Regions from separate parts of the Sphingomonas benefaciens genome, predicted to be linked through region 1. Evidence: riboswitches for the same ligand, from Rfam matches in the RefSeq annotation. Region 1 holds a riboswitch; the other holds the start of a gene.
What was found. Region 1 has a riboswitch for cobalamin ahead of ACU5AX_RS11705 (TonB-dependent receptor plug domain-containing protein). Riboswitches for the same ligand answer to the same signal wherever they lie in the genome.
Positions count from the first base shown of each region.

Region 2: linked by a shared signal. The riboswitch ahead of ACU5AX_RS14785 (acyl-CoA thioesterase) and the one ahead of ACU5AX_RS11705 (TonB-dependent receptor plug domain-containing protein) in region 1 are both predicted to bind cobalamin.

Region 1 covers NZ_JBREIC010000003.1:118,175-122,278, forward strand. Annotated here, with positions in the region: gene ACU5AX_RS11700 (TonB-dependent receptor) at 1-760, shown strand, start outside; cobalamin riboswitch at 965-1,161, shown strand; gene ACU5AX_RS11705 (TonB-dependent receptor plug domain-containing protein) at 1,267-3,177, shown strand; gene ACU5AX_RS11710 (ABC transporter substrate-binding protein) at 3,174-4,055, shown strand; gene ACU5AX_RS11715 (FecCD family ABC transporter permease) at 4,052-4,104, shown strand, end outside.
Region 2 covers NZ_JBREIC010000004.1:297,164-301,267, reverse strand. Annotated here, with positions in the region: gene ACU5AX_RS14790 (alpha/beta fold hydrolase) at 1-942, opposite strand, end outside; gene ACU5AX_RS14785 (acyl-CoA thioesterase) at 1,415-2,176, opposite strand; cobalamin riboswitch at 2,280-2,478, opposite strand; cobalamin riboswitch at 2,594-2,818, shown strand; gene ACU5AX_RS14780 (putative oxygenase MesX) at 2,943-3,926, shown strand; gene ACU5AX_RS14775 (methionine synthase) at 3,955-4,104, shown strand, end outside.

The sequences.
Region 1 (4,104 bases):
GACGGAATTTACCGGCCGCGCGGGCGCGGCCTGGCGGCCGGTCACCGGCGTGACGCTGCGCACCGCCGCCTATCGCGGCTGGCGCTTGCCGACGCTCAACGAGCTCTATCGCCCGTTCCGCGTCGGCAACGACGTCACCGCCGCCAATGCCGCGCTCGATCCGGAACGGCTGACCGGGATCGAGGCGGGGGTGACGCTGATCCCGTTGCGCGGCGCCAGCCTCGCCGCCACCGTCTTCCACAACCGGCTGGCGGATGCGATCGCCAACGTCACCCTGTCCTCCACCGCGACGAGCGCCTCCCGCGTCCGCCGCAACTTGGATGCGATCCGCTCCACCGGCGTGGAGGTCGATGCCGCCTATGCGCCCGGCCCGGTCGGCATCCGCGCCTCATGGAGCCATGTCGATGCCCGCATCGAGGCGAGCGGCGCCGCGGTCGCGCTCGACGGCCTGCGGCCGGCGCAGACGCCGCGCGACACCGTGTCGGCGACGCTCGGCTGGCAACGCCGCGCCTGGGCGCTGTCAACGACGCTGCGTCACGTCGCCCGCCAGTTCGACGACGACCAGAACAGCCGCAGCCTCGCGCCCGCGACGACGCTCGACGCCTTCGCCGCGCTGCCGCTGGTCGCCGGGCTAACGCTGGAGGCGCGAGGCGAGAATCTGTTCGACGAACGGGTGGAGTCCGGCATCAGCAGCGGCACCATCGTCGAACGCGCCACGCCGCGGACGCTGTGGATCGGACTCCGCGCCAAACTCCGATAACTCCCTCCCCTTCAGGGGAGGGGCCGAAAAAAGTGCTGTCCTACAAGGGTACGACCCACGTAACGTTCACGGCGCTCTTTCTCATCGCTGACGTGCAAGCAACAATCGTTCGTCGGGAAAGCCGGCGACGCATCATCCAGGCGTCAAATCTGTCAAGACTCGCGACCGCTCCGCCCGCATTGACGCCTTCTGCACCCCCGCCTAAAGGCCCGGACCGTGAAGGGTCCCCGGCAACGGGGTCAAAAGGGAAGTCCGGTGAGCCTTGTCGCGAGCCCGGCGCTGCCCCCGCAACTGTGACCGGATAGCGGTCCTCCGTGATGCCACTGGGCTCCGGCCCGGGAAGGTGGAGGAACCAGCGACGACCCGGAAGCCAGGAGACCTGCCTTTCACCGTCGATCCACTGTGCGGACGGGGTGTGCCGGACAGCCGAAGGGGGGACCTTCGTGAGCGAACGACATCCGCCGTGGGCGAATGGTCGCCCGCGGTCACGAAGGATGGACGATAGAATGACCGTGACCCGCTACCTTTCCGCCGCCGGCGTGCTGGCGCTCGCCGCCGCCTGCCTGTCGCCCGCCGCGGCGCAGATCGCTCCCGCCGAGGACCGTTCCGACGACGTCATCGTCACCGCCGCCCGCGTCGAACAGGCGGCGAGCGAGGTCGGCCAGGCGGTCACCGTCGTGACGCGCGAAGAGATCGACCGCCGCCAGACCGTGTCGGTCGCCGACCTCTTGTCGACCACGCCCGGCGTCACCGTCACCCGCAACGGCAGCCTGGGCGGCTTCACCGGCGTACGCCTGCGCGGCGCGGAGGCGGAGCAGACGCTGGTCGTGATCGACGGCGTGCGGGTCAACGATCCTTCGTCGCCGGGCGGCGGCTTCGACTTCGCCAACCTGCTGGCGGCGAGCGTCGAGCGCGTCGAGGTGCTGCGCGGTCCGAATTCGGTGCCCTGGGGCAGCCAGGCGATCGGCGGCGTCGTCAACGTCATCACCGAAACGCCGACCGAACGGCTGAAGGCCCGCGCCGGCGTCGAATATGGCTATGCCGACAGCGTCTTCGCGCAAGGCGGCGTGTCGGGGCGCAGCGGCCCGGTGTCCGGCGCGCTGACCGGCGGCTATCTGCGCAGCGACGGCATCTCCGCCGCCGCCGACGGCAGCGAGCGCGACGGCTATCGCCAATATGGCGCGACGGCACGGCTTGGCATCGACTTCACCGACGGCATCGGCCTCGACCTGCGCGGCTATTGGGCGGACAGCAAGACCGAGACCGACGGCTATCCCGCGCCGAACTACGTGCTGGCCGACGATCCCAGCTATTCGACCGCGCAGGAATTGTACGGCTATGCCGGTCTACACGCGAACTTCGTCAACTTCCGCAACCGCGTCGCCTTCACCATCGCCGACATCAACCGCGATACTTATGCGGGAGCAGGCGCGACCCCGTCGCCGTTCCGCGGCCGGTCGGAACGCTACGAATATCAGGGCGATTTTCAGCCGATCGACCAGGTGCGGGTCGTCGGCGGCGTCGAGCATGAGGACAGCCGCTATCGCGATGCGAGTCTGCGCCGCTCGGTCGGCGTCACCAGCGTCTATGGCGAACTGATCGTCAAGCCGATCCGGCCGCTGACCATCACCGGCGGCGTGCGCAACGACGACCACGACACGTTCGGCAACCACACCACCTTCGGCGCCGACGCCGCCCTGGCGCTCGCCTCCGCCACGACGCTGCGCGCCAGCTACGGCGAAGGGTTCAAGGCGCCGACCCTGTACCAGCTATACAGCGATTACGGGAACACCCGCCTCGATCCCGAAACCGCCAAGAACTACGATCTCGGCGTCGAACAGGGCCTGCTCGGCGGCCGCGCGACAATCGGTGCGACCTACTTCCACCGCGACACGCGCAACCAGATCGGCTTCCGCGGCTGTTCGCGCGCCGAACAGGGCACCGCCGGCTCGATCTGCGTCGACCGGCCGTTCGGGGTCTACGACAACATCCAGCGTACGCGCGCGCAGGGCGTCGAGGTGGCGATCGGCCTGCGGCCGGTCGACGCGCTGACCGTGTCGGCGAACTTCTCGTACATCGACAGTCAGAACCGCACGCCCGGGACGAGCTTCGGTACCGACCTGCTCCGCCGACCAAAGGAGACCGCGGCCTTCGTCGTCGACTATCGCCTGCCGTTCGGGCTTGGCATCGGCGGCACGGTGCAGATCGTTGGCGACAGCGTCGACAGCGACAGCTACGGCAACCGCGTGCAGGTCGACGGCTATGCGCTCGCATCGATCCGCGCCGAACTGCCGCTCGGCGACCGCTTCTCGGTCTACGGCCGGATCGACAATGTGACGGACGAGCGCTATTTCACCGTCGCCGAATACGGCACCTACGGCCGCGCCGCTTACGGTGGGATACGCGTGAAGCTGTGAGGCTGGCGTCGCGCTCACCCTTCGCCGGCTTTTCCCTCTCCCAGTGGGAGAGGGAGGGAGGCGCGCAGCGCCGGAAGGGTGAGGGTAGCGTCCTGCTCCTCGTCGCGGCTCTCCTCGCCGGCTGCGCGCCGACACCGCAGCGCACCGGCGGCATCGTCTCGACCAATCCCTGTGCCGACGCGATCCTCGCCGTCGTCGCGCCGGGTCGGCTCGCCGCCGTCAGCCATTACTCGCATGAACCGGGTGCCACCTCGATGCCGCTGGCACTCGCCCGCCGCTGGCCGGCGACGACCGGGGCCGCCGAAGACGTCATCGCGCGCCGCCCTGATCTCGTCGTCACCGACAGCTTCGCGCCCGCCGCCAGCCGCGAGGCCTATGCGCGGGCCGGGCTAAAGGTGCTGACGCTCGACATCGCTTCGACCATCCCCGCCAGCGAGGCGCAGGTTCGTCAACTGGCCGCCGCCGCCGGTCATCCGGCACGCGGCGAGGCGCTAATCCGCGCGATCGACCACGCGATCCCGCCGCAGATCGGTCCGCGCCCCGCGGCCCTGTTGTACATCGCCGGCGATCTGGCGAACGGCGGCAATACTCTGCTCGACGCGATGATGACGCGCGTTGGGCTGCGTAACGCCGCCGCCGATTACGGTCTCGCCTTCACCGGCACGCTGCCGATCGAGACGATCGCCGCCCGCCCGCCCCGCATCATCCTCAGCGACGGCGACGGCCGTACCGCCGCCTTGCGTCGCCGGGTCCTCGCTCGCACCGGTGCCGGCACGATCGAGGCGGGCTTTCCCCGCCAGCTGATGAATTGCGGCGGGCCGACCCTGATCCCGGCGCTGCGCCGCCTCGCCGCCGTGCGTGCGCAGGTGTTGTCGTGAACCGCGCCGGCCGCCTGACGATCTTGGCGGCATTGGTCGTCCTCGCCTT
Region 2 (4,104 bases), on a different contig from region 1:
CTGCGGCGCGTGCCCGAGATCATCGAGGCGGATCAGGCGAGCGCCGGGAATGCGACCCACCGCCTCCTCGGCCGCTTGCGGCACGGTATGGACATTTGCCCGCCGATCGTCCGGGGCGCTGCTCGCGCGAAAGGCGGTGCGGTCGCGCTCGCCGATGATGAGGGTGGTCGGAACCGCCAGGCGGGGCAGCTCGGCGGCGACGGGCTGGGTCTGGATCATGTCCGACAGACGCGCCTGGGCATCCCGCACGATGTCGCCATCGGGGCTGGCATATTGGCCGGCCAGCATGGCGACCCAGCGGTCGTAGGCCGGGCGCCACACCCCATGATAGTAATTGCGTAGCTGATAGGCCTTGATCGAGGCGGCGTCGGTCTTCGCCTCCTCGGCACGCAGCTGACCCAAATCGGTGTAGGGCACGCCCTCGCTGAGCGAGTCGTTGAGGCCGAGCGGGTTGACCAGCACCAAATGCGCGACGCGATCGGGATGAAGCAGTGCGAAACGGGCGGCGAGAATGCCGCCGGTCGAATGGCCGACGAGGACCACCTTGCGGACGCCCGCCCGATCGAGAAGCGTTGCGGTCAGCGTCGCCATGGCGTGGAAGCTGTATTGATAGCCCTTCGGCTTGGACGATTTGCAGAAACCGACCTGGTCCGGTGCGATGACGCGGTACCCGGAGGCCGCCAGCCCCCGAGCGGTCTCGTCCCACGTCGCGGCGCAGAAGTTCTTGCCGTGCAACAACACCACGGTGGTGCCGTTCGCCGGACCCGTCGCCGGCCAATCGAGATAGGCCATGCGGACGGGTTGCCCCTGGGAGGTGGCGTCGAACCAGTGGACCAGCGCGGGATAGTCGAACCGTTCGAGATTGACGCCAAGCGGCACGGTCTGCGCCGTGGCGGCGGTTGCAAGCATGAGGGGGGAGGCGGCGAGAAGACGAAGCAGCATCAACGCCCAACCCCGGACGCCGCGGCGATATCCCTGACGCAAGCATCTACGGGAGCGTTGGGCGTCGCGGTGACGAGGGCTTGGCTGGATTGGGATCGCGCCCATGCGTCGCGTCCCCAGGGGCAGCCTGTTCAGCGGCGGCGACGGTGGACGATGGCCCGTCGATCGGCAGCAGGGCGGCGGGCGATGGTCGAATGAAAGGCCCCTCATCGGGCGGGATAAAGTTGACGGGGGGGGCGAAGCTATAACCCTGCGTGCGCGTGATGGGGGGCACCTCGCCACGGACGTGACTGGCTGCGCGCTCCCTATGCCACTCCCCGCCCAGCCAGCGAGCGGGTAGGCGACACCGGCGGGAGGCGGCTAGGCTCACGGAGATGATGGTATCAATGTCGTCTTCCGCTTTCGACTCCTGGCGCTGAGATGACGTGTCATTCTCTGTCCACGACCGGAATGCGAGCTGCCGTTCGGCACATCACGCCGCGTGCCACCGCTTCGCCCGGCCATGGTCATCGACTGACACCATCGTGAACGTCGCGGTGGCGGCATGCCGCGTTTCGCCGGTCAACAGATGTTCGGCGCGAAGCTCGACACCGATTTGTACCGAGCTTCGCCCGGTCATCTGCACCTTGGCCGCCAGCTCAACCATTTCTCCTTCGCGAATGGGGGAGCGGAAGTCGATACGGTCGGACGCGGCCATGACCATCACCGCCCGGGCATGGCGGGTGGATGCGATAAAGGCCGCCTTGCCCATCATGCGAAGCGCGTCCCCTCCGTACAACGTGCCATAGTGATTGGTTTGATTGGGAAAGATCATGTCGACCATCCGCAGCGGAACGGGCGGCTCTGGCGGTACCGGCGACGCGATCGGGGGCAGGGGATGGTCGATCCCGACCGCGACGAGCGTGAACCGACCGCGGGTGCAGACATGTCGTTGTCCCCAGACGGGCGCCTCCGCGACCAGTTCGACCTCGACGTCCAGCGACGTTCGTCCCACCCGGACGACCCGTCCCGTCACCTCGACCATATCGCCGACGCGGGCCGGGGCGGCAAAGTCGATCTTCTCTGACGACGCGGTGACGAATGTCGCGCGACCATGGCGCGACGCGGCCAGAAAGGCGACCTTGTCCATATGAGCCAAGGCGATGCCACCGAACAACGTACCATGGTGATTGGCGTCGCCGGGAAAGACCATGTCGATCAGTTGGATAGGGGGGCTGCGATCGTCTTGTGACATGCTGGTCCTCATCAAGCGCGAGGTCTTCCAGACGCCAGAGGCCGACGGGGAAGGGCCATTCCCCGCAGCGACGCAGCGGCCAGACCGGACACCCCGCCGGTGGTCGTTATGGCGTCGATCGGCAGGTCTCCTGGCTCACGGGTCATCATGGCAATCCCGGCCTTCCCAGCGCCGAAACGCCAGTGACACGCAAAGGGGATGGCCATTCGCCGCTTACAGTTGCGGGGGCAGCATCGGCATCGCACCGATTTCCCGTCTTAGCCTTCGGCCATTCGGCGAAGGAACCTCGACGCCCGGCGATCGCAGAAACCGGACTCCGGCGTCAAGCTTTGCCTTACCCACCCCACCCATTAAAACCGCGATGCATCAAGATATAAAGATATCTTTATATCAGGATTGACATGGCGGCGGAGTTGGTGTGGATAGGCCGTGTCGAGGTTCTCCATCCCAGGCATGGCGATGGAGCTAAGACGGGAAGCCGGTGGTGCCCTTGATGGGCAGAGTCCGGCGCTGCCCCCGCAACTGTAAGCGGCGAGTGGCGGCTCCATGACGTGTCACTGGGCTCTTGCAAAGAGCCTGGGAAGGCCGGAGCCGCTGCATTGACCCGTAAGCCAGGAGACCTGCCGATCGACGCCATAACGTTCCTCGGACGGGGGTTCCTCCGGTGGATCGCGCACGACGCCTCGACCAGTGGCTTCACGCCATCCGGGTCTGTCCACGCCCTGCGCGCTCTCGCCTGACCTCTGTCCGCAAAGCCAGGTGAGTCATGACGGACAGCGGGTTCACATTCACGATCGGCAGCATCCCCTTCGACGAGGAGTATCGCCCGGCCGATAATACGCGGATCACCACCAATTTCGCCAATCTCGCCCGCGGCGAGCGGCGGCGGGAAAATTTGCGCAACACGTTGGTGATGATCGACCGCCGCTTCAACGCGCTGATGCATTGGGACAATCCGACGGGCTATCGCTATGCGGTGGCGCTGACCATCCTCTCGGTCGCGCTGGCCTCCAGAGAGGGCGCGGGCGACGCGGCCTTTCCGCTGATCGAGATGCTGCACACCGCCGTCATCGACCGGACCAGCGGTATCCGCAGCGACGGCATGGTCGGTAACAATTTCTCCTCCTACATCCGCGATTACGACTTCAGCGTCGTGCTGCCGGATCATCTCAAGACCGGACAGGGCGGCGAGCCGGAGGGGTTCGGCGAGCTTCACGGCCGCCTCTTCCGGCGCTTCCTGCAATCGGACGTCTATCGCGACCGTTTTCGCAAGGCGCCGGTGATCTGCCTCAGCGTGTCGAGCAAGGAAGTCTATCACCGCACGGCGAATGTCCATCCGATCCTCGGCGTCGAATACCGGCACGACCAATCCTCGCTGACCGACCGCTATTTCGCGAAGATGGGCATGACGGTGCGCTATTTCATGCCGCCGCACAGCGTCGCGCCGCTCGCCTTCTATCATGTCGGCGATCTGGTCAGCGATTACAGCAATCTCGAACTCGCCAGCACAATCAGCACGATGGAGACGTTCCAGAAGATCTATCGGCCCGAGATCTACAACGCCAATTCGGTCGCGGCGGAGCGATACCAGCCGAGCCTGACCTATCAGGACTATTCGCTGACCCGCATCGTCTATGATCGCGAGGAGCGCAGCCGGCTCGCGGTCGAGCAGGGCCGCTTCGCCGAGGAGCATCTGATGCGCCCGCACGGCGCCGCGCTGCGGCGCTGGTCCGCCGACTGCGCCCTCTGATCCCCTTTCTCGCACAAGGTATTTTCCGATGACGACACTGTTGCCGACGACCACCGCGGGCAGCCTGCCCAAGCCCTCCTGGCTCGCCCAGCCCGAGACTTTGTGGTCGCCCTGGAAGCTGGCGGGCGCGGAACTGGTCGCGGGCAAGCGGGACGCGCTGCGGCTGGCGGTCGACGAC